One region of the Nocardia sp. NPDC006982 genome, then DNA from elsewhere that is predicted to be linked to it. Evidence: predicted binding sites of a transcription regulator. Region 1 holds the regulator's gene; the other holds the start of a gene.
What was found. Region 1 encodes HspR, which represses chaperone genes until heat shock. Its sites were predicted from a motif close to ANNTGAGTNNNNNNNACTCANNT; they were not measured.
Positions count from the first base shown of each region.

Region 2: the regulator HspR is predicted to act here: its motif matches at 2,276-2,298, upstream of lon (endopeptidase La).

Region 1 covers NZ_JBIAFV010000002.1:310,757-325,386, forward strand. Annotated here, with positions in the region: gene ACFYOW_RS10465 (hypothetical protein) at 1-898, opposite strand, end outside; gene ACFYOW_RS10470 (DUF5666 domain-containing protein) at 955-1,782, opposite strand; gene clpB (ATP-dependent chaperone ClpB) at 2,103-4,661, opposite strand; gene ACFYOW_RS10480 (NADP-dependent oxidoreductase) at 4,896-5,831, shown strand; gene ACFYOW_RS10485 (LLM class flavin-dependent oxidoreductase) at 5,911-6,810, shown strand; gene ACFYOW_RS10490 (FAD-binding oxidoreductase) at 7,019-8,176, shown strand; gene ACFYOW_RS10495 (RNA-guided endonuclease InsQ/TnpB family protein) at 8,211-9,173, opposite strand; gene ACFYOW_RS10500 (FAD-binding oxidoreductase) at 9,436-10,212, shown strand; gene ACFYOW_RS10505 (FAD-binding oxidoreductase) at 10,473-11,642, opposite strand; gene ACFYOW_RS10510 (heat shock protein transcriptional repressor HspR) at 12,299-12,700, opposite strand; gene dnaJ (molecular chaperone DnaJ) at 12,700-13,863, opposite strand; gene grpE (nucleotide exchange factor GrpE) at 13,888-14,574, opposite strand; gene dnaK (molecular chaperone DnaK) at 14,571-14,630, opposite strand, start outside.
Region 2 covers NZ_JBIAFV010000002.1:643,324-657,953, forward strand. Annotated here, with positions in the region: gene lon (endopeptidase La) at 1-2,197, opposite strand, end outside; gene ACFYOW_RS11880 (MerR family transcriptional regulator) at 2,382-2,831, shown strand; gene ACFYOW_RS11885 (hypothetical protein) at 3,123-4,478, shown strand; gene ACFYOW_RS11890 (TIGR03084 family metal-binding protein) at 4,609-5,394, shown strand; gene ACFYOW_RS11895 (hypothetical protein) at 5,743-6,450, shown strand; gene lhgO (L-2-hydroxyglutarate oxidase) at 6,470-7,648, shown strand; gene ACFYOW_RS11905 (SRPBCC family protein) at 7,799-8,269, shown strand; gene ACFYOW_RS11910 (ribonuclease H) at 8,280-8,858, shown strand; gene ACFYOW_RS11915 (hypothetical protein) at 8,961-9,704, opposite strand; gene ACFYOW_RS11920 (MlaD family protein) at 9,887-11,065, opposite strand; gene ACFYOW_RS11925 (MCE family protein) at 11,062-12,168, opposite strand; gene ACFYOW_RS11930 (MCE family protein) at 12,165-13,277, opposite strand; gene ACFYOW_RS11935 (MCE family protein) at 13,283-14,278, opposite strand; gene ACFYOW_RS11940 (MCE family protein) at 14,278-14,630, opposite strand, start outside.

The DNA of each region.
Region 1 (14,630 bases):
TGGGGCGGCGGGGCGGCTCAGGGGTCACCGGTTCGGCGGCCGGTTCGTCGTCGTAATAGTCGTCGTCGGAGTACTCGCGGTACTTCGGCCGGTCGAAATCGTCTTCGTCATAAGACGATTCGTCGTAGGCGGAGGCCTCGTAGTCGTCGTCGAAATCCTCGCCCTTGCGCAGATCCGCCGACGCGACCCGCGCGGCCACCGGACTGACCGCCTCTTCCCGGTCATCCGCCCGCTTGCGCGGGTGCGGCCGTCCCGGATCGTGCCCACCGGAATCCACCCCGCGCGCATCGCTGACCGGCGGCAGCACATGCAACAGACCGGACAGGCGAAGCACCGCATCGATGGCGGTCTCCCAATCCTTGGCCACCGTCCCGACATTCAGCATGCCGAGGGTCCAGTTGCCCTCACTCCACAGCATCTGCACGCTGTCGGGCAGCGATTCGATGAAGGCGACCATGCGCTGGTCGACCGCGTGCCTGGCGATTTCCGGATTGGTCGCGAATACCACCCGATCGCCGATCGCGCCGAGCAGTTCCAGATCGGCGTCCTTCGGCGGGGACGCGGTCTTGAGCCGCATATCCACATCGATATCGGAGCCGATCTGCCTGCGCACCGCGACCAGTGTCGCCGCGTCCTCCAGATCGAAGAGGACGAATTTCTCGCCCTTGCGGATGCCGGACACCACATCCACCGCGGACAGGTAGCCGAGCTTGGCCAACGCACCGCGGCGCCAGGTGGACGCCAGCGCCGGTTCCACCGACACATACGTATAGCCCTGCGCCTTCGCCCACACCTGGCGCGCATGACCGGTCCGCTGTCGCTGGACCCGATCGAAATACAGCAGCACGATCGCACCAACGAGCGCGATCGCCGCCAACCCGAACCACATTGCCGTCATCGTCGCCTACCCTATAGAGTCGACAGGGCTATTGCGCATCACTGCCCGCTGATATTTCACCGCGTGCCCCCGGGCAGTGCGGTACTGATGATGATCTTCGCGTCGATCGAACCGTCCGCGGCCTTATCGCCCTGCACCACGACCATGTCGCCGACCGGAAGATCGGATGCCTTGGACCCGGTCAACGAGATCACCTGGGTCTTGTCGGTGGTGCGCACCGTCACGGCGGATCCGCCGATGGTGTCGAGGGTCAATTGGCCACCGGCATTGGCTTTGATGGTGCCCATGGTCGCGCCGAGGTTATCGATGCCGCCGAGTCCCGGAATGCTCGGCAGGACCTGGGTGGACGATGGACCGCCCGAGGGTCCGGTGGATCGGCCCGCGGTCGGGAAGGCCGAGGTGCTCGCGGCGGAGCTCGACGAGGTGTCCTTACCGCCCGTCAGCACGCCCGCGAGCACTCCGACCGCGCCGATCAGCAGAATCACACCGACTCCGAGGGCGATCCACAGGCCGGTATTCCGCTTGCGCGGCGGTTGCTGATCCGGGGGTAGGGATCCACCCGGCGGGCCGGGCGGATACTGCGCGCCGGGCTGGCCGTATGCACCGACCTGGGTCGGCTCCTGCCACGCGCCACTTTCCTGCCCGCCCCATTGGACCTGGCTCTCGTACGGCGGGAACTCCTTGGTGGCATTGACCGGCGGCGGCCCCCACGGCTCGTATTGTTCGGTCGATGGATAGACCGAGGTCGCATCGCCGTGGCCGAACGCCTCGGTGTATTCCGTCGTAGGCGACGAAGGCTGAAATCCCGACTTGCCCGACGGCCCGATATGTTCCGTCGGCGCATCCTCCGGTCGCTGTGCCCAGGGATCGTTGGGACTACTCATGGCCTCCAGCGTAGGCTCTGTGTCTTTGGCCGCGCCTTCGGCGCGGCGTGTTCGCGGCCCCCTGGTGTCTCGCGTCCGAGCCGTCGAGACTCGCGCCTGCGGCGCATGCGCTTCGACGACTCGAACACGAGACGGGCCACGAACGGTCGCTCGTAAAACTCGCTCCGTTACGGTCACCGCGGACGCCCAGTCACCTGCGGCGCATGCGCTTCGACGACTCGAACACGAGACGGGCCACGAACGGTCGCTCGTAAAACTCGCTCCGTTACGGTCACCGGGGACGCCCAGCTGCGGGTTGATCGCAAGCTGGGCCACCTCGGTCAGGGCCGTCCGACGATGAGACTTTCGCCGTTCGGGCTCACGTTGACGACGACGGTGTCGCCGTCGGTGACCTCACCGGCGAGCAGTTCCTTGGCGAGGGTATCGCCGATGGCCTGCTGGATCAGCCTGCGCAGTGGGCGGGCACCGTAGACCGGGTCGTAGCCGCGCACGGCGAGCCAGAACCGGGCCGAATCGCGGACGTCCAGCTTCAGCCTGCGCTGCGACAGCCGCTTCTGCAGCTGGTCGAGCTGGATATCGACGATGGATTCCAGCTGCTCCTCATCGAGGGCGTGGAACATCACCACATCGTCGAGGCGGTTCAGGAACTCCGGTTTGAAGGCCGAGCGCACCGCGTTCATGACGAACTCCGGATCGCCACCCGCACCCAGATTCGAGGTCAGTATGAGGATGGTGTTGCGGAAGTCGACCGTGCGGCCCTGGCCGTCGGTCAGGCGACCCTCGTCGAGCACAGCGAGCAGGATGTCGAAGACATCCGGATGCGCCTTCTCGATCTCGTCGAAGAGCACGACGGTGTAGGGCCGCCGCCGGACCGCCTCGGTCAGCTGACCGCCCTGGTCGTAACCGACATAGCCGGGCGGGGCGCCGACGAGCCGAGCGACCGAGTGCTTCTCGCTGTACTCGCTCATATCGATGCGGACCATGGCGCGTTCGTCGTCGAACAGGAAGTCCGCCAACGCCTTTGCCAGCTCGGTCTTGCCGACACCGGTCGGGCCGACGAACATGAACGAACCCGTCGGCCGGTTCGGATCCGCGACGCCTGCGCGCGCCCGGCGCACCGCATCGGAAACCGCCTGCACCGCCTCGGTCTGGCCGACCACGCGCTTGCCCAGCTCCTGCTCCATCCGCAGCAGCTTCTGGGTTTCGCCCTCCATCATCCGGCCGACCGGAATACCGGTCCAGGACGAGACCACCTCGGCGATATCGTCGGGGCCGACCTCCTCCTTGAGCATCACTTCGCCGTCAGCGGCTGTCGCGGAAGCCTTTTCGGCCTCGGCGAGCTGCTTCTCCAGCGCTGGAATGCGTCCGTAGCGCAGTTCCGCGGCCTTGCCCAGATCACCGTCGCGCTCGGCGCGTTCGGATTCACCGCGCAGGGATTCCAATTCCTCCTTGAGGACGCGGACCTGGTCGATGGCGCTCTTCTCGTTCTGCCAGCGGGTCATCAGCTGGTTGAGCTTCTCGCGGTCGTCGGCGAGTTCCTGGCGCAACTTGTCCAGGCGCTGCTTGGATGCCGCGTCGGTCTCCTTCTCCAGCGCGACCTCTTCGATCTCCAGCCTGCGCACCGCCCGCTCGACCTCGTCGATTTCCACTGGGCGCGAGTCGATTTCCATGCGCAGCCGCGACGCCGACTCGTCGACCAGGTCGATCGCCTTATCCGGTAGGAACCGGGAGGTGATGTAGCGGTCGCTGAGCGTGGCGGCGGCGACCAGTGCGGAGTCGGTGATGCGCACACCGTGGTGCACCTCGTAGCGGTCCTTGATACCGCGCAGGATGCCGATGGTGTCCTCCACCGACGGCTCGCCGACCAGCACCTGCTGGAAGCGGCGTTCCAGGGCGGCGTCCTTCTCGATGAACTTGCGGTATTCCTCCAGCGTGGTGGCGCCGACCAGGCGCAGCTCTCCCCGGGCGAGCATCGGCTTGATCATATTTCCCGCATCCATCGCCGATTCGCCGGTCGCGCCCGCGCCGACAATGGTGTGCAGCTCGTCGATGAACGTGATGATCTGTCCCGCACTGTTTTTGATCTCTTCGAGTACGGCCTTGAGCCGCTCCTCGAATTCACCGCGGTACTTCGCGCCGGCCACCATCGCGCCCAGATCGAGCGAGACGACGGACTTGCCGCGCAACGACTCCGGCACGTCACCGGCCACGATGCGCTGGGCAAGGCCCTCGACGATCGCGGTCTTGCCGACGCCTGGTTCACCGATCAGCACCGGATTGTTCTTGGTGCGACGGCTCAAAACCTGTACGACACGGCGGATTTCGGTATCACGCCCGATGACCGGGTCGAGTTTGCCTGCACGGGCGGCCGCGGTGAGATCGGTCGAATACTTCTCCAGCGCTTGATAACTGCCCTCCGGATCGGCACTGGTGACGCGCGCGCTGCCGCGTACGGTGGTGAATGCCTCGCGCAGCGCATCGGGGGTCGCGCCGTACTTCTTCAGCAGCATGGTCACATCCGAATCGCCCTCGGCCAAGCCGACCATGACGTGTTCGGTGGAGACGTATTCGTCGCCGAGTTCGGTGGCCAGGCGCTGTGCGGCGGTGATCGCGGCCAATGCCTCGCGGCCGAGTTGGGGTGTGGTGGTCGCACCGGTCGCTCGCGGCAGCTTATCCACGATGTCCTGTGCCTCGCGTCGAATGGTCGCCGGATCTACCGCGACGGCCTTGAGCAAGGGGGCGGCGATGCCATCGGTTTGATCCAGCAACGCCACCAGCAAGTGCGCCGGACGAATCTCCGGATTGCCCGCGGCCGAGGCGGCCTGCAGGGCGGCGGTCAGGGCCGCCTGGGTCTTGGTGGTGGGATTGAACGAGTCCACAAGTCACCTTCCTACTAGTCGATTCGCACTATCCAACGCCCGAAAGGTTGAGTCTGTTCCACTCAACTTTGATTTCTCGAGCGAATCGCTCGACACCCGAACAGTCTCGGTTCGAACGCTACGCCGCGACACTGCCGAATGGCATCAATCACCGGGCCTTCGACACCGCGATGCCTACGATGGCCTTGGCCGTTGGTTGATGCATCAAATCCAGCCCGACTCGAGGAGCGATGGATGCGCGCGATCGTGGTACGAAGCTTCGGAGCAACACCCGAACTGGCCGAAATGCCGACCCCCGAACCCGGCGCGGGTGCGGTCAGAATCCAGGTCGAGGCGGCCGGTGTCAACCCCTTCGACCAGAAGATGGCAGGCGGCATTCTGGATGGCAAGTTGCCGCACGATTTCCCGATGATCCTCGGCGTCGACGGCGCGGGCACGGTGACCTCGGTCGGACCCGGCGTCACCAAATTCGGCGTCGGCGACCGCGTCGTCGGCAAATTCCTGGTCCCGCCCGCGGGCCACGGCAGCTTCGCGGAGTACTCGGTACTGCCCCAGGACGCCACCCTGGTCCCGATCCCCGACCGGGTGCCGACCGTCGCGGCGGCCGCCCTGCCGACCGCGGGCATCACGGCGCAGGACATCGTGGACGCCACCAAGATCGAACCGGACCAGACGGTATTGATCGTCGGCGCCACCGGCGGCGTCGGCTCCTTCCTGGTGCAGCTGGCGAATATCGCCGGAGCGCACGTCATCGCGACGGCGCGCGGATCGGTCGCCGATCAGATGACCAGGCTCGGCGCTGCCGAGACCATCGATTACACCCGCGGTCCGGTCGCCGAACAGGTCGCCGCCGCGCATCCCGACGGCGTCGACGCACTGTTCGATCTGGTGAGTCCACCCGAGGTGCTGGCCGAACTGACCGCACTGGTCCGCGACGGCGGCACCGTCTACTCCACCATCTGGTCCGCCGATCCGGACGCTCTGCGCGATCGAGGCATCAAAGGCGGAAATATCGAATCCTCCGGGCGCGGACCGGAACTGACCCGCCTGCTCGATCGGGTCGCGGCAGGCGATGTGGTCGTGCCGATCGACGCGACCGTCCCACTGGACCTGGGCCCCTCGGTCATCGGCGCGACGGGGGCGCGGGGCAAAACCGTGCTTGCCATGTGAGGTCGCGCGTGAGCGAGCGAGCCGAAGACACAGCCGCCTTGGCTGGCACAGCGAAGCCGAGCGCCAGCGAGGCGGAGGCGTGAGCGCCCGCAAAAAGGGCTCGCGCCCACCCGAATTCGGCCTCTTCCTGATTCCGGAGGCCGACAACTACCAGCAGCTCACCGAGCTGACGACATATGCCGAAAGCGCCGGACTCGACCTGATCGGCGTCCAGGACCATCCCTACCAGCGACGCTTCCTCGACACCTGGACCCTGATCACCGGCTTGGCCATGCGGACCGAGCGACTCACCTTCTTCCCCGATGTCGCCAACCTGCCCCTGCGCAATCCCGCCGTACTCGCGAAATCCGTTGCCTCCCTCGACATCATGACCGGCGGCCGGATCCATCTCGGACTCGGCGCGGGCGCGTTCTGGGCCGCCATCGCCGCCATGGGCGGTTACCACCTGAGCGCGGGCGAATCGGTCCAGGCGCTGGCCGAGGGCATCGCGGTCATCCGGGCCATGTGGAGCGACGAACGTTCGGTCCGGGTGCCCGGCACCTATCACCTGCTCGCCGGTGCCCACCCCGGACCACAGCCGCAGCACGATCCAGGTATATGGCTCGGCGCGAAGGGACCGCGCATGCTCGCCCTGACCGGACAGCGTGCCGACGGCTGGCTGCCCTCGGCGGCCTGGGCCCCGCCCGAATTCCTGACCGAGGCGGGCAAGCGCATCGACGATGCCGCCGCCGCGGCGCACCGCGATCCGCGCACCATCCGCCGGGTCTACAACCTGTCGGGCACCATCACCGCCGACGGTACGAACCACGGCTTCCTGGAGGGCCCGCCCGAGCGCTGGGTGGACGATTTATCCACACTGCATCGTGACCAGCGCATCGACGGCTTCATCTTCTGGCCGACCGAGGGCGACCCCGTCGACCAGGTACATCGCTACGCCGAATTGGTCGCGCCCGCGGTGCGCGCGAACGTCACGAGTTGACCCGGCGGTAACCCGGCGCGAGCGAGGTCGCGATATCCTGCATATCCGGCCCAGAGCAGCCCCGATTTGCCCACGGATTACCCGTGAGCGCGGGCGTGATCGGCCATACCCACACGACCATGTGATTTTCAGGGATACTTGTCGGCGGAGGACCGCCGGTTACGGATATGTCCCTGGGCAGATTTTGAGGGAAAGGAAGCTCCACGTCGTGGATGCGCGTTCGGCAGCGCTGGTCCGCGCCAACTTCCGAGCGGTGATCGAGTCACCGAACGGACCCGAGCGGTTGATCAGTGCGTTTTATGGTCACCTGTTTGCGGAGAAGCCGCAGCTGCGGGAATTGTTCCCGCCCGCGATGGAGATGCAGGCCAAGCGGGTGGTGACCGCCATCCATTACGTGCTCGACAATCTCGAGGACTGGGAGCGGGCCCAGCGGTTCCTGGAACAGTTGGCGCGCGATCACCGCAAGTACGGTGTCATCGCCGCGCACTACGACATCGCGGGGCGGGCGCTGCTGGCCGCCTTCCGGGTCTTCAACGGTCCGATGTGGAATCGCTCGCTCGAGGAGGGCTGGCGCGATATCACCATCCTCATCTCCGCCTCCATGGCCATCGGCGCCAATTCCGACAAATCGCAGCCGTACTGGGATGCGACCGTGGTCGGCCATCGTCGGGTGCTCGAGGACTTGGCCATCGTGCGGCTGCAGACCGACAGCCCGATTCCGTATCAGGCCGGGCAGTACGTACCGATCTCGCTGCCGCAGCGCCCCAAGATGTGGCGCTACCTCTCGCCGGCGATTCCGGCGAATCCTTACGGCGAGATCGAATTCCACGTGCGCAAGATCCGCGGCGGTTGGGTCAGCCCGGCGATCGTCAACGAGACCAAGGTCGGCGATCGGTGGATGATCGCGGGTCCGCTCGGTGGTCTGCACATCGATCGCGACAGCGGCCGTGACGTGCTGCTGATCGGTGCGGGCACCGGCATCGCCCCGCTGCGCGCGCAGCTGATCGAGATGGGTCAGCGCGGCATCAATCCGCGCGTGCACTTCTTCATCGGCGGCCGCTACCCCTGCGATCTCTACGACGTGGAGAATATGTGGCAGCTCTCGCAGAGCAATCCGTGGCTCACCGTGGTCCCGGTCTGCGAGCAGAAGACCAACCCGTGGTGGTATCCGCATCCACCGCAGGACGAGCCTTACGGCATGCACCGCCGCCTGATCGGAAACCTGGGCGCGGTCGTCGCCAGCTTCGGTTCATGGTCCGACCGGCAGATCCAGATCGCCGGTTCGGCCCGCATGATCGCCGACACCCGCCGCGCCCTGATGGCGGTAGGCACACCCGAGTCGGTAATCAGCTCAGATCCCGTTTAACGCTTCCCTTGCCTGGAGGCAGGAGATTCACAGCTCAGACCGCAACCGAACCACCCACCCGAGGTAGATGACCCGCTTGTCTCACATCCTCAACACTGTTGTGGCCGCGTTCTGCCACAACCAGAATCACTCTGGCAGCGTTGCGATCCCGACCCGCAGTAAAGCCGCAGTCGGGGCATCGGAAAATTCTCTCGCACAGTTCCAGTCGCTTGGCTCTCGCGAAACAGTGACTGCACGTCATCGACGTATAGGCGGGCTGAACCAACACCACCTTCCGGCCAGCCCGCATGCCACGCTCGATCAACTCCCGCAATGCCGCGCCGATCGCCGCGTCCGCCGATTTACGGGCCATCGTCGACTTTGCCAGGAATTTCGGCCTGAAATCCTCCACCGCGATCAACCCATGTTCGGCGACAACGCGTTTCGCCCACACCCGCGAATCGTGCCGGGTCTGCCGCGCCGCTTTCTTATGCAACTTCGCCACCTGCTGCGCGGCCCGCTGGTATCCGCGAGACTGCGGGCCACGCTTTCCACGGTGCCGGCGGGCCATGCGGCGTTGCGCTTTCGCCAATTCCGCGGCGCTCCGCTTCCGGCGCCCGAGAAAGGGCAAATCGAACCGGGTATCGGTGGCCGTAGCCGTGACACGCACCCCCCAATCGATTCCGACACCACCGTGGGCTACCGGCGCACTTTCCAGCTCCCGCCGCACGACGAACGACGCATACCAATGCCCCAAATTATCCCGCGTGATACGCACAGAACTCGGGTCCGACGGCAGTTCACGCGACCACACCACCGGGATACTCACCCCCTTGGGCAGGAGCAGCCTGCCGTCGCGGATGCTGAACCCGCGCAAGATGTATTGCAGCGACAGCAACGTCTTCTTCCGCGATTTGAACCTCGGCCGGCCACGCCCTTTCACCTTGAAAGAATCATCGAGGGCTTGCGCATAGGTCCGCAGCATCTGCTGCTGAGCGACCTGCGCCCCATCGCGCAATCACCCCGTCCGCCCGCGCGCTGCGGTCAGCAACTTTCCAAGCTTGCCAAAGCTCAGACGTGCACCCGACTTCTGTTGATGCACAGCTTCATTCCACAGAAAGCGGCACCGATTCCACTCCGCAACAAGCGCCCGCTCCGCCTGCACACTAGGACGCAGACAACCTAACCGGCACCACTGACATTTCCCCGCAACCCAACCTCTGAAAGGAGGATGGCGCTTCCATTCCCCTTGAACGAGGGAATATTCGCGCTACACCCCGATGACAATAGATTCGAGCACGGTCGGCAATGGCGCGCCCCCGGTGTGGAAGGCGACGGTGGTCGGTCACCATCGGCTGCGTCAGGACATCGCGGTTATTCGTTTGATCGGCGAGTACGTCCCGTTCCTCGCCGGTCAATCCGTCGAGGTGCAGGTGCCGCAGCATCCGGGGATGCGACGTCGACTCTCCCCCGCGCTGCCGCCGTCGCTGGACGGCAAGCTGGAATTCCATGTGCGCACGGTGCCGGGCGGCTGGTGCAGCGGCAGTATCGTCGCCGACACCCAACCGGGCGACGAATGGCAGATCAGCGCTCCCCTGGGCACTTTCGCCGTCGATCCGTACGGCGACGAGGTGGTGATGATCGCGGGCGGCACCGGGCTGGCCCCGATGCGCTCCCAGATTCTCGACCTGGCCCGCCACGAGGATCCGCCGCCCACCTACCTGTTCGTCGGCGGGCGCTCCCCGCGCGACCTCTACGCCGATGACATGCTGTTCCTGCTGGCGAACGAATTGCCTTGGCTCACGGTGATTCCCGTGATCGAGGGGCCGGAGGATCCGGGCTGGGTCGACGAATGGTACGAGCAGTCGCGCGTGGACATCGGCTTCCCGCTCGACGATATGCTCTTCGGCACGCTCGCCGATGTCGTCGGTTCACACGGCGCATTCGACCACCATCAGGTGCTGGTCTGCGGTTCACCCAATATGGTCCGCGTAACTCTGGATCGGCTTGTCGAGACCGGAACTCCTGCTCCGGCAATACAATTCGAGGGACTTTGATCGACGGCCCGACCACCACGGAGCGAGTCTCACGAGCGATGTTCGCCAGGGGTCGCGAACACGCTGCGCCGCAATCAGACAGAGCCCGCGAACCTGCCGCACCGAAGGCACTGCAATCAACGCCACAGCACGCGGCACCCGGTCAGGGGCTGTTCAAGCACTAGTCCCCCCGTCCGGAGCGAGTCTTACGAGCGAGGAGTTCGCGGCCCGTCTCGCGTCCCAGTCGTCGAAGCGCATGCGCCGCAGGCGCGGCCAATAATTCAGAAGAGCGGATCGTGGCGGATGTTCTTGGTCTGCGTTCCGGCGGCCATGAGACGGAACTTGGTGGTCTGCACCATCGAGGGTGATCCGACGATCTGCACATCCCGGTCGGACCAGGAGCCGTAGCTCGCGACGACCTTGCCGATCTGGCCGGTCATCCGGGCTTCCAGCCCCGGCCAGGTGTGCTCCGGCTCGCCGGAATCCAGGTACCACCAAGGGTTTTCATCGCTCTCGGTGACCGGCGTGACGGTGAGCCATTTATTGGCGGTGGCCAGTTGGCTCAGGATCTCCAGATCGTAGAGGTCACACGGGTGGTGGCCGCCGACGAACAGATGCACCCGCGGATTGACGCGCCGCTGTGCCATCGCCATGAGCTGGGCGCGCAGGGGTGCGATACCGGTACCGCAGCCGACCATCAGCATTTTGCGTTTCACATTGCGCGGCACGCCGAGTCCGCCGAGTGGTGAACCGAGTAGCCACTGGTCACCGATATTCGTGTGGCCGACAATGGCCGGACTGACCCAGCCGCCGAGCACCCCGCGGATGTGGAATTCGATCTCCCCGTTCGCATTCGCGGGCACCGCCGGGGACAGATAGCGCCACATGCGCGGCCGGGCCGGGATCTGCACGCTGATGTACTGGCCGGCGGCATATTGCATCGGCTGATTCAATTGCAGCCGCACCACGGCGAGATTGCGCAGGACCTCGCGGCGCTCGACGACGGTCCCGCTCCAGACCGGCGGCGCCGATTCCTGTTCGGCCGCGCCGATCATGGTGTCGCCGATGATCTTCAGGCCCTCGTCCCAGGCCCGGTCGACCTCGTCGGTCCACATCTCGGTGCCGGCGAAGATCCGCATGGCGGACTTCAACGAGGTCGCCACGGCGGTGTAATGCGCGGCCTGCACCCCGTACTTGCGGTGATCGCGCCCGAGTTGGGCGAGGAATGGCAATAACTTATTCGGCTCCTCGAGCCGATCCAGCGCGTAGGAGATGGCCTTCACCAATCTGTCACGCTGGGAATCCATCGCTGCGGGGAAGAAATCCCGGGCGGCGGGATAGTCCGTGAACAGAATTGCGTAGAACGAACTGGCTAGCTTGGCCGGACCCCCCTCCTCTGCAGCAACCGCCTTGAACGTTGTTCTTATCAAAGCGACGGTCCGCGAGTCCATTTGTGTCACAACCCCTTTTGCACTCGAACACAAACCCGTGCCGGCGAGTGAGGTGCTGCGGGACACTCGACAGCAGCCGATGCGTAACGAGTGTAGGCGAGGTTTGCCAGCCGCGGTATCAGTCGCATAAACATCACGTATGTAATTCCCTCGAAACGAGGAACCGCACTACGAAAACCCTTGAAAACAAACCGAAAGAACGAACACGACGGCGAAATCCGGCATATATTCACCGAATTCGGATGGCCCGGTTTGCAAGATTCATCCCATACGGTATCTCGGAGCGATCGTGCGGCAACCCGCGATCCGGGACCACCCATCCGGCTCGAGCAAACCGCAGGCGTCGGCCGACCTGGCGACCGACGGAATCGGCGGCGCGATCCGGCACATTGTTTGCCGAAGCAAGGGTCACAGCAAACTTCGCAGCTCGGCACACCGTTGGCAATCCTGCCGAACCACATGCCGACACCCACGAGAGGCTGAACTGGTTGTCGGGTAATGAAACCCGATTCCGGAGGTTGCTCGAGCGCTGCCCGCGGTTATTCGGGTCCGCAACCCTATTCAGCGTCGCGAAATCACACATTCACTTATCGGCACGAAATGACAAAAGGCTCCGGGCTCGGCCGAAACCGAATCCCGGAGCCTTTTCGCGCTTATCAGCGCCTATTGCGCGGCTTCCACACCACCAGTGCGGTACTGCGTTGCGGCGGCATGAGATCGGGGCGATACCCCGCGCGCAGCCGATCCAGCTCGGCCGACATCTCGGCGACGCGCTGTTGCAGTTCCTCGACCTGATTGGTGAGTTCGATGATGCGCTTGATGCCCGCCAGGTTGACGCCCTCGTCCTGGGACAACCGCTGCACCTCGCGAAGCAGTTCGACGTCCCGTGCCGAATAACGTCGACCGCCACCCGAAGTCCGTTGCGGCGTAACCAGTCCGAGGCGGTCATACGTGCGCAGTGTCTGCGCGTGCATACCCGCCAGCTGGGCCGCCACGGAGATCATGAAGAACTCCGCCCGCGACGCCCCGCCGGACGCCTGCTTCGGATTATCGGACATCACGCACCTGCCCATCCCGCACGTGGATCGAACCCGCTGGTCTTCTCCGCCTCCGCGTAGCGCTTGAGCGCCTCGGCGGCATTGTCGTCCAGCTTCTGCGGCACGGCCACCTTGACGGTGACGAGCAGATCGCCCGCCCCGCCGGCGGGGCCGCGCTTGGGCACGCCACGGCCGCGCACCCGCAGGATGCGACCGTCCGCGGTGCCCGCAGGCACCTTGACACCGACGCGCCCTTCCAGCGTGGGCACGGAAACCGTTGTGCCCAGCACCAATTCACTGTAACTGACCGGCAGCACCAGGGTCAGGTCGTCGCCGTTGCGGCCGAAGACCTTGTCCTGGCTGACGTGCACGGTCACATAGAGGTCACCCGAGGGCGCACCACGCAGTCCAGCCTCGCCCTGTCCGGCCAGCCGGATCTTCTGCCCATCGCTGACACCGGGGGGAATCCGCACCGTGATGGTGCGGGTCCGATTCTGGATGCCGCTGCCGTGGCAATCGACGCACGGATCGTCGATGATCGAACCGCTACCACGGCATTCGTCGCACGGCTCGCTGAAGCCGAACGCGCCCTGGTTGCGGCTGATCACACCGTTGCCATTGCAGACAGGGCAGACTCGCGGACTGGTCCCCGGCTTGGCGCCGCTGCCGTGACAGGTGGTACACGGCGACGGACTGGTCATTCGCAGTGGAACCGTGACACCCTGCGCGGCCTCGCGGAAGCCGAGGGTCGTCTCGGTCTCCACATCGGCGCCGCGGCGCGGACGGCTCGCGGTGCGCGCGCCGCCCCGGTTGAACAGGCCGCCGAGCAGGTCACCGAGGCCACCGTCGCCGGCACTCGCCTGGCCGAAGATGTCCCCGATATTGAAGTCCTGCGAGAAGCCGCCGCCCGCACCGGGAGTGAAGCCACCACGCCCGTATCCGCCACCGGCGAACAGCTTTCGGGTCTCGTCGTATTCCTTGCGCTTGGCCGGATCCGACAGCACGGCATGCGCCTCGCTGACGGATTTGAACCGCTCCTCGGCCTTGGTATCGCCGGGATTGGCATCCGGATGCAGGTCACGGGCGAGCTTGCGGTACGCCTTCTTGATCTCGTCCTGCGAGGCGCTGGAGGAGACACCCAGCTCCTTGTAGAAGTCCTTTTCGATCCACTCCCGTTGGCTCACCGGGCATCTCCTCCTCTCGGGTTCCTATTGGTTGTTCGCATTGGCATCAGCATCCGATGCCTCTTCTTCGACCAGATCGGCCACGCCATCGGTTACCCCGACGAGCGCGTGCCGAAGCACTCGATCGCCGAACCGATAGCCCTTGCGCATGACAAGGCCGATCACCGGATCGTGTCCGGAGCCCTCGTGCTGCACGGCTTCGTGCAGGGTCGGGTCGAAAGGCTCACCCTCCGTACCGAATTCCTGCAGCCCCTGCTTGTGCAGCGCGTCGGCGAGCTTATCCGCGACCGACTTGAGTGGTCCGGCATCGAGATCGCCGTGCGCCCGCGCACGATCGAGATCGTCGAGTACACCGAGCAATTCGGAGACCACGGCCGCCTTGGCCGAATCGATGGTGGCCTGGCGGTCCCGCTCGACCCGACGCCGGTAGTTGGCGTATTCGGCGGTCAGCCGCTGCAAGTCGGCGGTGCGCTCGGCCAGTTCCTTGGTGATGGCCTCGGCCAGGATCTCGGCGCCCTCATCGGAACCGATGACGGGTTCGGTGCCGTTCCCGGCTTCGGGACCGGGCCCGGCGGCAGACTGTTCCGCCGCCGGTTCCCGGATTTCACCGGCCTGCGCCGTCTGGTCGCTCCGCGGGCTCCGCTCCTGCGGATCGATCTTGCGATTGTCGACGAAGGTGATCGGCTCCTGTTCGGAGTTTCCGTCGCTCACTTCTTCTCCGTGTCGACCGGCTCGTCAACGACCTCGGCATCCACGACCTGGTCATC
Region 2 (14,630 bases), 330 kb from region 1:
CGTTGCGAGCCGGGATGAACACCGTCTTCAGACCCGCACGCTGCGCGGCCATCAGCTTCTGCTTGACCCCGCCGATCGGCAGCACCCGGCCGTTCAGCGTGACCTCACCGGTCATGCCGACATCCGCGCGCACCTGCCGACCCAGCGCCAGCGACACCAGGGCGGTGACCATGGTGACACCCGCCGACGGCCCGTCCTTCGGCACCGCCCCCGCCGGGAAGTGGATGTGGATATTGCGATCCAGCACCGACGGTTCGATGCCGATCTCCGCCAAGTGCGAGCGCACGTAGGTGAGGGCGATCTGCGCCGACTCCTTCATGACATCACCCAGCTGACCGGTCAGGGTGAGCGCGCGCTCGCCCTCGGCGCCATTGGCCTCGATGTAGAGGACATCGCCGCCGAGACCGGTGACCGCCAAACCCGTTGCCACACCGGGGACCGCGGTGCGTTCCACCGAATCCGGGGTGAAGCGCGGACGACCCAGGTAGTCCTTCAGGTTCTCCAGATCGATGGTCAACGAGGCCAGCGCGTCGTAACCCAGCTCGGCGTCGTAACCCAGCGGCACCACATTGTCGGCCGAACCAGTTCCGTCCTCGGACAGCCGAGTCGCGGCCTTGCGCAATGCCTTCGCGATCAACCGCTCCATCTGCCGCACACCGGCTTCCCGAGTGTAGTTGGCCGCCACCTCGCGCAATGCCTCGTCGGTGATCGAAACCTCCTCGGCGGTAAGCGCATTGCGTTCCAGCTGCCGTGGCACCAGGAAGTCGCGGGCGATGGCCACCTTGTCGTCCTCGGTGTAACCGTCGACGCTGATCATTTCCATGCGGTCCAGCAGCGGGCCGGGAATGGTCTCCAGGACATTCGCGGTCGCGATGAACAGCACGTCGGACAGGTCCAGATCCAGATCCAGGTAGTGGTCGCGGAATGTGTGGTTCTGCGCCGGATCCAGCACCTCGAGCAGTGCCGCGGCCGGATCACCGCGGAAGTCCGAGCCGACCTTGTCGATTTCGTCCAGCAGGACAACGGGATTCATCGATCCCGCCTCCTTGATTGCACGCACGATCCGGCCCGGCAGCGCACCGACGTAGGTGCGCCGGTGACCGCGGATCTCCGCCTCGTCGCGCACACCGCCCAGGGCAACGCGAACGAACTTGCGGCCCATGGCCCGTGCCACCGACTCACCGAGCGAGGTCTTGCCGACACCGGGCGGACCGACCAGCGCGAGCACCGCGCCGGAACCACGTCCGCCGACGACCTCGAGTCCGCGCGCGGCTCGGCGGGAGCGCACGGCCAGGTACTCGACCATGCGATCCTTGACCTCGTCCAGGCCGTGGTGATCGGCGTCCAGCACGGCACGGGCGGCCGAAACATCGGTGCTGTCGGTGGTCTTCACGGTCCACGGCAGGTCGAGGACGGTGTCCAGCCAGGTCCGGATCCAGCCGGATTCCGGGCTCTGATCGCTGGCCCGCTCCAGTCGACCGACCTCGCGCAATGCCTCGGCGCGCACGTCATCGGGCAGATCGGCCTGCTCGACCCGGGTGCGGTAGTCGTCGGCGCCGTCGGGCTCGTCCTCGCCGAGTTCCTTGCGAATGGCATTGAGCTGCTGACGCAGCAGGAATTCGCGCTGACTCTTCTCCATGCCCTCGCGGACATCTTCGCTGATCTTCTCGGTGACCTCCGCCTCGGCGATATGCGCCTTGGTCCACTCGATCAGCTTGGTCAAACGCTGTGCGGTATCGGGGGTTTCGAGCAGCTCGCGCTTTTCGTCGGCGGTCAGGTACGGCGCGTAGCCCGCGGTGTCGGCGATCGCCGACGGATCGGTCAGCTGATTGACCGCGTCGATGATCTGCCAGGCCTCGCGGCGCTGCAACACCGAAACGACCAGCTTCTTGTATTCGGCGGCAAGCTCTTTGGTGCGACCGTCGGCGGCGGGCGTCTCGACCGGTTCGGCCTCGACCCATAGCGCGGCGCCCGGCCCGGTGACCCCGTGACCGATCTTGGCGCGCCGTTCGGCCTTCAGCACCGCGGCGGGCGCGCCACCGCGCATCCGGCCGACCTGTTCGATGGTGGCGACGACGCCGTAGGAGGCGTAGCCCTCGGTCAATCGGGGCGCGAGCAGCACCGCGTCGGTATTCGCGGCGCGCGCGGCGTCGATGGCGGCCTGCGCCGATTCGTCCAGTTCGATGGGCACGACCATGCCCGGCAGCACGATCGGATCGGTCAGGAACAGCACCGGCAGGTTCTGTGGTGTAGTCACGTGTTCGACCCTTCCAAAAGTTGAGCGATGTCCAGTCAACCCCGGGCCTTCCACGTTTGTTCCACACCGCCGCCCACGTTCGCTCAGAGCGATCAGCGTTCGATGCGGCACTACAATTCAGAGCGTGTTCGAAGTCGATGCGCGGCCGATATCCGGACCTGTTCGCTGCGACAATCCGGACGGGCTGAGTATTGGTGAGGCCGCGCGTCTTACCGGGGTCAGCGTGCACACTCTGCGCTACTACGAACGCGCCGGCCTGGTCATCACCCCCGTCGACCGCACCGCCGGCGGGCGGCGGCGCTACCACCAGCTCGACCTGGACTGGATCTACGTATGCACCAGGCTGCGAGCCACCGGAATGCCCATCCAGACCATGCGTCGCTACGCCGAACTCGTGGCCGCCGGAAAGGGCAACGAGCCGGAACGCATCGCGCTGATGGAGGCGCATCGCGGCGAGGTGGTCGCCAAACTGGCCGAGATCCAAGAGAATCTCGCGCTCATCGACCGCAAGCTCGATATCTATCGAGGTCGAATCGCAATCGGCGACCGCGATTTCACCGCACCCCCGGGCTGATACCTCCGTCGGCAATGACATACGTGTTGCGGCGCTGAGAACAGCGGGACCGCCCTATTGGTGGGCGGACGGTGCCGGTGTTCGCTGAGCCGCTGCATCCGAGAGGAGCACGTGGGTGTTCGGACAGGACTGGAAGCAGGTGGGGGCGGTGCTCGCCGTTGTGGGGGCACTCATGCTGTTGGATGCGGTGCAAGACCCCGGGCTCAGTCCCGCATTGACACCCCATCGGAGCCAATGAGAATGTTGGCAGCTAGATATCTCACACCTGGGCGGCATTAGGGGGACCAACCGATGACAACACTCACCTCCGGAGTGTTCATCGATTGGGAACAGCTGACCGGTCTGTCCAAGTTCTCCGTCGATCTGATCACCTTTCCGATCTTCAGTGCGCTCGCCGGTTGGCTCACCAACTGGACCGGTGTGCTGATGCTGTTCTGGCCGGTCATTTTTCGCGGAATCCGGATTCCTGGCCTCCAGGTGTTGTATCCGTACTTTCCGCGCCGGGTCCAGGTGCTGCCGACATTTTCTGGTGACGGCCGCCGGCTCGGATTCCAGGGATTCATTCCGGCGCGTGCGGAGAAGATGGCGAGCATTTGCGTCGACAAGGCGCTGATGCGCATCGGCAGTCCGCGGGATTTCATCCACGAACTGGATCTGGAGAGTATTGCCGATTACATCGCGATACTCGCGAGCAAACAGGTCAAACCGCTCGTCGACGAGGTGATGTACCGGGAGAATCCGGACCTGTGGCGCGGGGTGCCGAAGGCGATGAAACAGGTCATCTATCAGCGGGTGGACCGGGAATTGCCCGGATTGACCCGGCGCGCCTTCGAATCGCTCGGCGACAATGTGGACCAGCTCATCGATATCAAAACCTTCGTCATTCGGTATCTGCAGGAAAACCCGTACATCCTCAAGGATCTGACCACCACCATCGCCGCCCCCGAATTGCGTTTCATGGTGCGCATCGGCCTGCTCGGTGCGCCGTTCGGCCTGCTGCTCGCGCTGTATATGCATGTGCACCACACCATTCCGGTGTTCGGCTGGGTGCCGGGTTGGCTGATCGTGCTGCTGGCCTCGGCGGCGATCGGCGTGATCGTGAATGTCATCGCGGTCAAAATGGTCTTCGAACCGGGTGATCCGCAGCCGCGCTACAGGTATTTGTGGAAGCAGGCGCTGCTGGCCAAGCGACAGCCGCAGGCGGCGACCGATCTCGCGCATATCCTCGCCTATCAGGTGTTGACGCTGCCGAACCTGTCCAAGGAACTGCTCGACGGTCCGAACGGCGATAAGACCAGGCAGCTGATCGAGCGGCTGGTCTCCGATGAGATCCATCGCCAACTCGGCCCGACCACCTCGATCGTGCGCGTCGCCTTCGGTCGCCGCCAGTTCGACAATCTCAAGGTCGGCGCCGCGGGCGCGGCGGTCGGGCTGGCTCCCAGCCTGGTCGAGGACGAGGCGTTCACCCTCGAACAGGCCAAGAAGATCGATGAGTTCGCCGCCCGTAAACTCCAGCACCTCACCCCGGGGGAGTTCATGGAGATGTTCTACGCCTCGGTCGAGCAGGATGCCTGGCTGTTGTACTTGCACGGCGCACTGCTCGGCCTGGTGGTCGGCGCCGCCCACCTGACGATTTTCGGCTGGTAACCGGCCCGAATCCGGTCGGCGGCGAGCCCGCGCCAAATACAAGCACGCGTGCTTGCATTTTTTTGAGCCCGCTGCGATGCTGGATCGCGACGGTGTACGAAGCAGTGCGCCTGGACGGGACAGGGATCTGATGGCCGACCTAGACGCGCTCCTGCGCGATTTCGCCGACGACTGCGCGGAACTGGAACAAATCGTCGCCCCGCTGGCGGACTGGTCCGCGCCGACACCGGCGCCCGGCTGGAGTATCGCCCATCAGATCGGCCATCTGGCCTGGACCGACGAGGTCGCCGCACTGGCCGCGACCGACCCGGACGGTTTCGCGAAGCTGGTCGAGGAGGCGGGCCCTAAGGCGTTCACCTTCGTCGACGAGGCCGCCGAGGAAGCGGCCACCGCACCCGCCGCCGAACTGCTCGACCGATGGCGCCGCGGCCGTGCCGGTCTGATCGAGGCGCTGCGCGCGCTGCCGTCCAGCACCAAACTGCCGTGGTTCGGACCGTCGATGAGCCCGGCATCCATGGTCAGCGCGCGCATGATGGAGACCTTCGCACACGGCCAGGACATCGCCGACGCACTCGGTTTGACCAGGACACCGACCACCCGGCTGCGCACGGTCGCCCATATCGGCGTGCGGACCAGGAACTTCGCCTACACCGTGCGCGGTAAGACCGTGCCGGCCGAGGAATTCCGGGTCGAACTCACCGCACCGGACGACAACGTGTGGTCCTGGGGTCCCGAGGATGCCGCGCAGCGGGTGACCGGTCAGGCACTCGACTTCTGCCTGCTGGTGACGCAGCGACGGCACCGTGACGATCTCGCGCTGAAAACAATTGGCGCGGACGCCGCCGAATGGCTCACCATCGCACAAGCTTTCGCTGGGCCGACGGGTGACGGGCGGACGGCGGGCCAGTTCGCCTGACCCGCCGCATCCGAACCATCGGGTCCGGCCGGAATTCTAGGTGCGGGCGAGCGCCACACTTGGGTGCGCCGTTCGTGTCGGCCGGACGCCGTTGGCCGGGTGTCTCGATGTGGCAGTCGAGAATGACGCTCGCCAGCTAAGTGTATTTACCCGCTCGTCAGCTTGTAGAAACATGGACGACGCCATTCGGCTCGGGTTCGGCATCGCGGGTATCACCAGGCTTTGTGATGCTGATCTCGCCCATGGGGCGCCACCTGCGGCCGCCCCTGTAACCTGGACAAGCGTACGGCTTTCAACGATGCGGGCCGCGCGGTGAGGGGATCAGGGGCGGACGGAAAGGAACGCATCGTGACACCTAAGCCTGCCCAGATCGCTCGGCATGCCGCCATCGTGCTCGCGGGCGCCGCCAGCCTCAGTCTCACCGTTACCGCGGGGTCCTACATCGTCCACCAGATGGCCGATACCCAGCGCGCCACCAACGTCGTGGCCGCACCGCCTGCGGTTCGGATTCCGGAGGTCGACACCGACTACGGACCCGTGCTCTCCGATGCCATATTGACCGGTGGAACTCGCGACCTGCCCGCACTATTCGGCCGCTTCCCCGCGGAATCCAGCGACGGCATGGTGAAAACCTCTCAGGCCCATACCGATTCGCCTGCCTCCGCCGGAATCAGCGGCAAACTGCGCCTCGGCACCGCCTATGTCGGCGCGCAGGTGGCACCGGGCCGGGCGAATTCCGTCGCCTTCACGGTGGATACCAATGCGCTGACGGCACTGACGGATTTCCTGCTCACCGAACCGGCTCGGGACCGGCTCGGCATCCACGCCGATCCGGATGGCGTCACCCGGTTGCGCGCCGAGGTCGATACGCACAACGGCATAGTGATATTCACCTTCACGGATCCGACCCTCGGTGAACACGGCCTGCGGCTCGATCGCAATCCCGCGCCGGGCACTGAACATGCTGCGACCGTGGAAGATTCGGCTACGTCGGAAACCGTCGAAGCGACCCCGAATGCGACCATGACGACGGCGAACCACACCGTCGCGGTCTAGTCCGCCTACGATGCGTCCCATGTACGACTTCTGTGTCATCGGGGGCGGGATCGTCGGAGTCGCGACGGCGCATCGGATTCTGCGACGTCATCCGGGTGCGAGCCTGGTGCTCGTAGACAAGGCCGACGCGCTCGCGACCCATCAGACCGGACACAACAGCGGCGTCATCCATTCCGGCATCTACTACCCGCCGGACAGTCTGAAGGCGCGGCTGTGCCGAAAGGGCGCTGCCTGGACGAAGGAATTCGCCGCGGCACAGGGCATTCCGTTCGAGGTGTGCGGAAAACTGCTGGTGGCCACCGATGCCACCGAACGCCGGCGGATGCTCGCGCTGCACGAACGCTCGGTCGCCAACGGGGTCGATGTCGAACTCATCGACACTGTCGAAATGACTCGCCGCGAACCGCATGTCACCGGAGTCGGCGCATTGTTCGTGCCCGCCACCGGCATTATCGACTTCACCCGCGTCACCAACGCACTCGCCGAGGAGGTCCGGACCGCGGGCGCCGAAATCGTGCTGAATGCCGAGGTCACCGCGCTCACCGAAACCACCGATGCGGTCACCGCGGCAGGTCCCGCGGGTTCCTGGACGGCGCGCACCCTCGTGGTCTGTGCGGGTCTGCAGGCCGACCGGATGGCCCAACTCGCCGGTCTGCAAACCGATTTCCGCATCGTTCCGTTCCGCGGCGAGTACTACCAGCTGCCGCCCGGCCGATCCGGACTGGTGCGCACACTTATCTATCCGATTCCCGATCCGAATCTGCCCTTCCTCGGGGTACATCTGAGCCCGATGATCGATGGCACCCTGACCGTCGGCCCCAATGCGGTGCTCGGCCTGGCTCGGGAGGGCTACCGCAAGGGCAGTTTCGACGCCCGCGACGCCCGTGCGGTGCTCGGTTTTCCCGGCTTCCATCGGGTGGCCCGTGCCAATGTGCGCACCGGACTGCGCGAGCTGCGCAACTCTCTGTTCAAACGCGGCTATCTGGCCGAATGCCGAAGGTACTGCCCAGATCTCACGATCGCGGATCTGCGACCACGCGAGGCGGGCATCCGCGCGCAAGCGGTACTGCGCGACGGCACCCTGGTACACGACTTCCTGATCGAACGCACACCGCGCTCGATTCACGTGCTCAACGCACCGTCACCGGCGGCGACCTCCGCCATGCCGATCGCCGAATACATCGTCGACCAACTGTGACCCCGCCGAGTTAGCTGGGTTGCGCGTTCCAGCAAACCAAGCGACCGCCCGGTCATCAATGTGGTAAGCCCGCCAACCAAATTCCCGGCAACCCCTCGAATAAAGAGGAGAGCTGTAGTACTTTTAGCGGAGCCAACAGGGAGGGGCCCTATGGGCCACATCAAGTACGCGAGCGACGTCGGAGCCCCGGTCGAGGTGGCCTTCACCTATACGGACAACCATCAGTTCGTGCCGGATTGGATGTTCGCCGTCGCCGCGTTCGAGCCGAAAGACCAGCTCGACCAGGGTCTCGGTGCGATCTTCACGACGCGGATCAGGCTGGGACTGTGGCGGCCGACCATCGAATGCGAGATCACCGAATACCGGCGCAATGTGGTGATCGGCTACACATTGCGCGGCCAGTTATCCGGCACTTTGACGCTGCGCTTCGACCCGCTCGGCTACGGACGCTCGGTACTGACCTCGCAAGCGGAGTACGCTCCACCGAGTGGGCTGTTCGGTCGGCTGTGCCTGCGCCTGGTGGATTCCGCCGTGCGCTCGGCACTGCGCCGCACCGAATCCCAGTTGCGAAGGGAGATAGAGGAATTCCACGGTACCGATCTTGTCGGTCGGATTGCGTAGGGTGCCATCCATGATCATCGTGAGCACCGACGGATCCTGCCTCCGCAATCCCGGCGGCGCCATCGGCTGGGCTTGGGTCAATCATCAGGGCGGTTCACGCAGTGGGGGAGCCGCCACCGGAACCAACCAGGTCGCGGAGTTGCGCGCGCTTTTGGAGGCGGTACTCGCCCATCCTGGCGAGGAACCGCTGTTCATCGAGAGCGATTCGCTATACGCGATCAAATGCGCCTCGGAGTGGATCTTCGGCTGGCGGACCAACGGCTGGCGCACCGCCAGCGGCGGCGCGGTGAAGAACGTGGAACTCATCAAACAGATCGACCGGGCCATCGCCTCCCGGCCGGGACCGGTCCGGTTCCGCTGGGTGCGTGGACACGTCGGCAATTACTTCAACGAAATGGCCGACACCCTCGCGGGCGAGGCGGCCAGACAGGCCGCGGCCTCCGCGGCGGCCGGTGAGATCCCGACCGCGGAACTGCCCGAGCTACAGCCGGTGCTCGAGGACTCCTCCGACAAGACCACAAAATCCGCCCGGCCGCGGTCAGCGGGGAAGCCGGTCGCACCAGCACCTCAGGCATTGACCCTGTTCTGAGTCCGCCGGGTGCGACCGGACGTAAGACCGCCGGAAAGACCTCCGGGCGGGTGGTGCCATTCCCACCCGCCCGGAGGCGCTTTTCGCCAGTAGTTGATCCGCTCAGTTGCCCATCTGCTTCAGGATGGGCAGATCGAACTTGTCGACCAGCCACTTGTCGCCGACCTTCTTCAGACCGGCCACCACCACGAGCTCCACCTTGCTCGGCGGCTTGTTCGCCGCGGCGATATTCACATTGGTGGTGGTCTGACCGATCACCACCAGCACATTCGCGTGCTCGGCATCGCCGGACTGGAAACCGCACTGCATGTCGTAGGTCGACGAGGTGGCCTTGGCGTCGATCACGACACCCTTGAGGTCCTGGCCGAGCTTGGCGAACTGATCCTTCCAATCACCGGCCGACGCGGCATCGACCTTCTTCAGGTACTCGTCGATGGTCTGCGGATCGTAGGTGGAGATCAGCTTGCCGTACTCGCACGCCGCCGCGGTGGCCGCCTCGTGCGCGTCCAGCTCATCGCCGCGATTACTCGCCTGCCGGTAGAAGACGACAACGGCGGTCACCGCCGCGACGAGCAGCACGCCGGCGACGAATGCGGCGACGATCGGCACCAGCGCGCCGCGATCCTTGCCGCCATTCTGCGGGACCGGCTGCGCCGCGCCCTTGGCCGACGTGTCCGCCGTCTGCTTCGGCGCGGACTTCGGGGCTGCCGGGGTCGGCGCCGCGGCTACCGCATCACCCGACTTCCCGATCTCGACGGTCTTGTCCTCGGCGGGCGCGTCGGCCTTGGCGTCCTCTTTCGGCGCATCCGAGTTCTGGTTCTCGGCGCCGACATCATCAGTGGACATCGATACAATCCTGCACTTTCCCGGCGCACCCGAGCGCACCGATATTGCCTTGTCGGTCCGCATCAGACGAACCGTTCGCACTCTGCGGGGGAGTATTCCCGGCCAGGGATCGCACGCCCGGGCCGGGGGTAACTCACCGTCGAATACGTATCGCTCGCTGTGTCAACTCACCGCTGTTGGGTTCACCGCAGCGGCGGCGGGGTCATTTCATTCGGATCCGCGCCCGGCGGCATTTGCGCGCCATTGTCCGGAACATTCGGGCGCGGCGCATTCGCCGAACCGCGCACCTGCAGTCCGGGCGGCGGGTTCTCGCAGTAGTTCCACTTGGGCAGCGAACCGTCCTGGATCACCTCATTGCGGATCGGCGTGTGCTTGTACTGGCAGATCGGCCGAACCCAAATATCCGCGACAGCGTGGAATTCGTTGTCATGTGCCGGCACACCAGCGGCGGACAACCCGAGGTTCAGGGACGGGAACAGCGCCTGCAGCGCCGGAATCCGCAGCTGCGCGGCCCGGGTCATCGCCGCGAAGTTGGCGGCGAGACTGGTGATCGGATCGGCCGTTTTGTCCAGCACCGCACCGAGACTGGTCAGCTGTCCCGGCGCCTTCTCCAGCACCGCCTGCAGTTCACCGTTCGCATTGTTGAACTGGTCGAACAGCTGACCCGAATTGTGGGTCAGCGTCGCGAGATCGGGCTGCGCCATCGAGGTGGTGTTCGCGATGGTGCGCAGGTTGGTGATCAGATTCTGGGTCTGCGGCAGCAGATTGTCGAAACCGGCCATGGCCAGGCTGATGCCGTTCACCATGCCACGCAACTGATCCGGGCCACCGCTGAGCGCGGTGTCCAGGTTGGCCAGGATGACGCTGAACTTATCCGGATCGATCTGGGAGATCAGCGCGCTGGAGTTGTCGAGCACCGACCAGATCGGGGTCGGGGTCTTGATCTTCTCCGCATCGAATTCGATGACCGAACCGTCCTTCAGGTACGGCGCCTGCTCGGAATTCGGCCGGAAGTCGATGTACTGCTCACCGGCACCGGAGAGCGCGCCCACCGAGATCTTGGTGTCGGCAGGAATCTTGTACTTCGCGTCGATTTCGGCCTTCGCGGCGATGGATTGTCCGCGATTGACCAACTCGATCGAGGTCACCTTGCCGATGCGATAGCCCCGCAGGGTCACATCGTTGCCCGGCTGCAGACCACCGGAGCGGTCCAGATCCACGGTGACGGCGTAGGTCGACTTCAGCGGATTCACCCGCATCACGCTCACCAGCAGATAACTGGCCCCGACGACGAACACCAGCACCAGGCCGATAGTGGACAGCAGCATCTTGCGCTGCATCAATTTGCCGAGCCAACTCATCGGTGACCCCCCTGCAGTCGTCCTTGAATCGCCTGCAGGACGGTGATCAGGCTGCCCGCGAAGTCGCTTAGGTCGCGGCCGTCGAAGAACTTGCCCTGCGCCGGATCCGACAACAGGCTGAAGTTGTGAATATTGGTGACGGTGGCGTAGACCGCGAGGCTGTTACCGCGGAAGGACGCATCGAGCGGGCCGCGTATTTCGTGCAGCGCATCCAATGCGGGACCGAAGTTCTGCTCGGTCTGTGACAGCGCGTTCATCAGCTTGTGCACATTGTCGAGTAGGTCGCCCAGTTGGTCGCCTGAGGTGTTGGCATAGTCGCCGAGCGCCGCGCTGGTCACCGAAATCTTCTGCAACAGATCGCCGATGGCCCGGTTGTTCTCCGCGATGGCACCGATCATCTGCGGCAACGAATCGGCGACCTGCCCCAATTCCGAGTGCCTGCTCTCGATGGTGTTGGCCAGCGTGCTGAACTGGGCGAGCACGCTGTCCACCCGGGCGCTGTTTTCGTTCAAACTGCCAACCACGCCGGTCATTTCATTGATCAGATGTGCTATCTGATCGCCGCGACCACCGACGATGGAATCCATCTCCGAGGTCAGCTTGGTCAGCGCGGCCACGCCGCCGCCGTTGAACAACATGGATACCGAGATCAACAGCTCCTCGACGGTGGCGCCCGCCGAGGTCTTGTCCCGGCCCAGCGTGTCACCGTCGTGCAGGACCGGCGCACCCGGATCCGCCTTGGCTTTGGACACCGCGATGAACACATCGCCGAGCGGGGTGGCCTGGCGCAGTTCCGCAGTACTGCCGACCGGAAGTTCGATCTCCTTGCTGATCTTCAGATCGACAATGGCTTCGAAGTTCTTGGTCTGGATATTGGAGACCACACCGACATCCGAGCCACCGATCTTCACCTTCGCCTGATCGGGCAGATTCAGCGCATTCTCGAATTTCGCGTGCACGGTGTAGGTTTCACCGGCCAAGCCCGGTTTCGGCAGCGGCAGCTTCTCCACCGTGAAACCACAGCCGGAGGTGATGGCCACCCCGGATGCCGCCGCCAGCGCGAGCAGCGTGCGGCGGGCCTTCATCGTGAACCGGTCGCTCATTTGGTCATCCCCAACAGTGCCGCCGTCATACCGAGGTCCGGACCGAGATCCTCGAGCTTGCCGGTGCGGCAGCCATCCGAACGCATCTGAATCCGTTCACAGAACACGCTCAGCAGTTCACCGTTGAGGAAGGTCGGCAGGTTGCCGTGCAGCCGGACGTAGCCCAACTCCCGGTTCATCGACCGGTCCAGGTTTTGCATGAGCAGCGGCGCGATGTCGACGACCTCGGTGAGGCCGCGGGCATTGGCACGCAACTGATCGGTCACCTTGGTCAGACCCTCCAGCGAACTGCCCAGCTGATCCTGGTACTGCACGAAGACCGAACTCGTATTGGCCAGGAAGTCGTTGAGCTGCTTCAGCGTGGCCTCCAGCCCGGGGGCCTGATCGCTGAGCAGTCCCGTCATCTGCGTCATCCGATTGCTGAAATCGCGTACGGACTGGTCGTTTTCGGCCAACATCGTGGTCAGGTCGTTCAACTTGACGATGATGCTGGAGACCGCGTCCTTATTGTCGACGCCGACCTTCAACGCGCTGGAGAGCGCGTTGAGGGTGTCACGCATCTTCTCACCGTTGCCGTTCAACATCGGATAGAGCACCCGACCCGACAGCGGACCGATGCCCTCGGTACCCGGTTCCGGCTTGAGCGCGGCGGCGAACTGATCGATGGTCTTGAGCATCGTGTCCAGCTCGACCGGTGTCTTGGTCTTCGCCTTGGGCAGATGCGCGCCGTCGGACATGGACTCGCCCTGGGTGTAGACCGGGGTCAGTTCGACATGGCGGTCGGTGACGATGGACGGCGAAATGATCGCGGCCATCGCGTCTTTCGGGATCTTGACGTCCTTGTCGATCGTCATATGCACTTCGACCAGGGTGCCCTTGGGAATGATCTTGTCGATCTTGCCGACTTGCAGGCCGAGCACCGTGACCGGATTGCCCTCGAAGACACCCGCGATGTTCTCGAAGTCCGCGGTGATCGTCATCGTGTTGCCCAGTGCGCTGTTCACCGAACTCGGCACCAGCGAGCAACTGCCGACGGCCAAGGCCGCGGCGCTGATCATCAGTGGTTTGGCCACCCGCCGCAGGTTCGGCCGGCGCAGGTTGATTCGCATCAGTCTCATCCCTGGCACCCCTCGATCATGTGGGCGAAGCACAACCAGTTGTCGGGGAAGAGCCAGGGGAGGCCGACCTCACCGTACGGACCGTTGCCGAACGCGTTGTTGAAAGTGCGCACCGACACCGGCATGATCTGCAGCATCCGGTCGAGGTTGTCCTTGTTCTTCTGCAGGCCCTCCGCCATGGTGTTCAGCTGCGCGATGGTCGGGCCGAGCTGGTTGTTATTGGCCGCACCGATCTCCTGCAGCTGGCGGCTCAGCGTCGACACGTTGTCGAGCAGCTGGCGCAGCAGGCTCTGGCGTTCCATCACCCGGTTGGCGATGGCCTCGCCCTGGGTGATCACCAACAGCACACTATTGCGGTTGTCGCCGAGAATCCTGGTGACCCGGTCGAGATCCTTGAGCAGGCTGTCGACCTCCTCCTTGCGCGAATCCATCACCTTCGCCAGTGCGCCGACGCTGTCCAGTGCCTGCGCCGTCAGCGCGGGCGAATCACCCATCTGCTTGTTGATCAGATCGAGCGAGGTGGCCAACTGCTTGGTGTCGAGCGCCTCGAACTTCGGCGTGCCGTACTCGACCACATCGGCAAGGTTGTACGGAACCGAGGTGTTGGACAACGGAATTCGGCTGTCCTTCAGTCCCGACCCATCACCGGGGTCCAGATCGACATAGCGTGCGCCGAGCAGCGTCGCCATCTTGATCGAGGCCCTGGCATCGGGACCGAGCTTGACATCGTTGTCCACGCTGAGGGTGAGCAGGATATGTCCGTTCTCCAGCTTCGCACCGGACACATGGCCGCTCGGGACACCGGCCACATTGACCTTGTCGCCGACCTTGACCCCAGCGGTCTGCACGAACTCGGCCTTGACCGTCTTCTCACCGACGCCGATCAGCTTGTAAGCGCTCGAGCCGATCAGCAGCACGATGATGAGGACGCCACCGAGGACACCCAGCCAGAAGTAGCGGTTGCTGTTGAACCTGTCCTTGATCTTGGTCATCATGGGCGGCACACCGCCGACTGTCCGTTGCCACCGATCTGCGGGAGCAGACCGCGGGGGAGCAGGATGCCGTACAGCGAGACGTCCAGCTTGCAGAAGTACGCATTCGCGTAGGCGCCGTCCTGGGTGAACTTACCGATGGCGGACAGCGCCGCGGGCAGGTCGATCGCAGCTTGGTCGAGTTTGGCGCCGTTGGCGATCAACAGTGTCAGCGCTGCGCTCGTCGAATCCTGTGCGGTGGTCAGCTTCGGCTGGATCTTGCCCATCATGTCGACCAGTCCGCTGGTCGCGTCCGCGATCTGCACCGTGGACGCTTGCAGCGACTGCCCCTGGTCGTACAGGCCGCCGATCA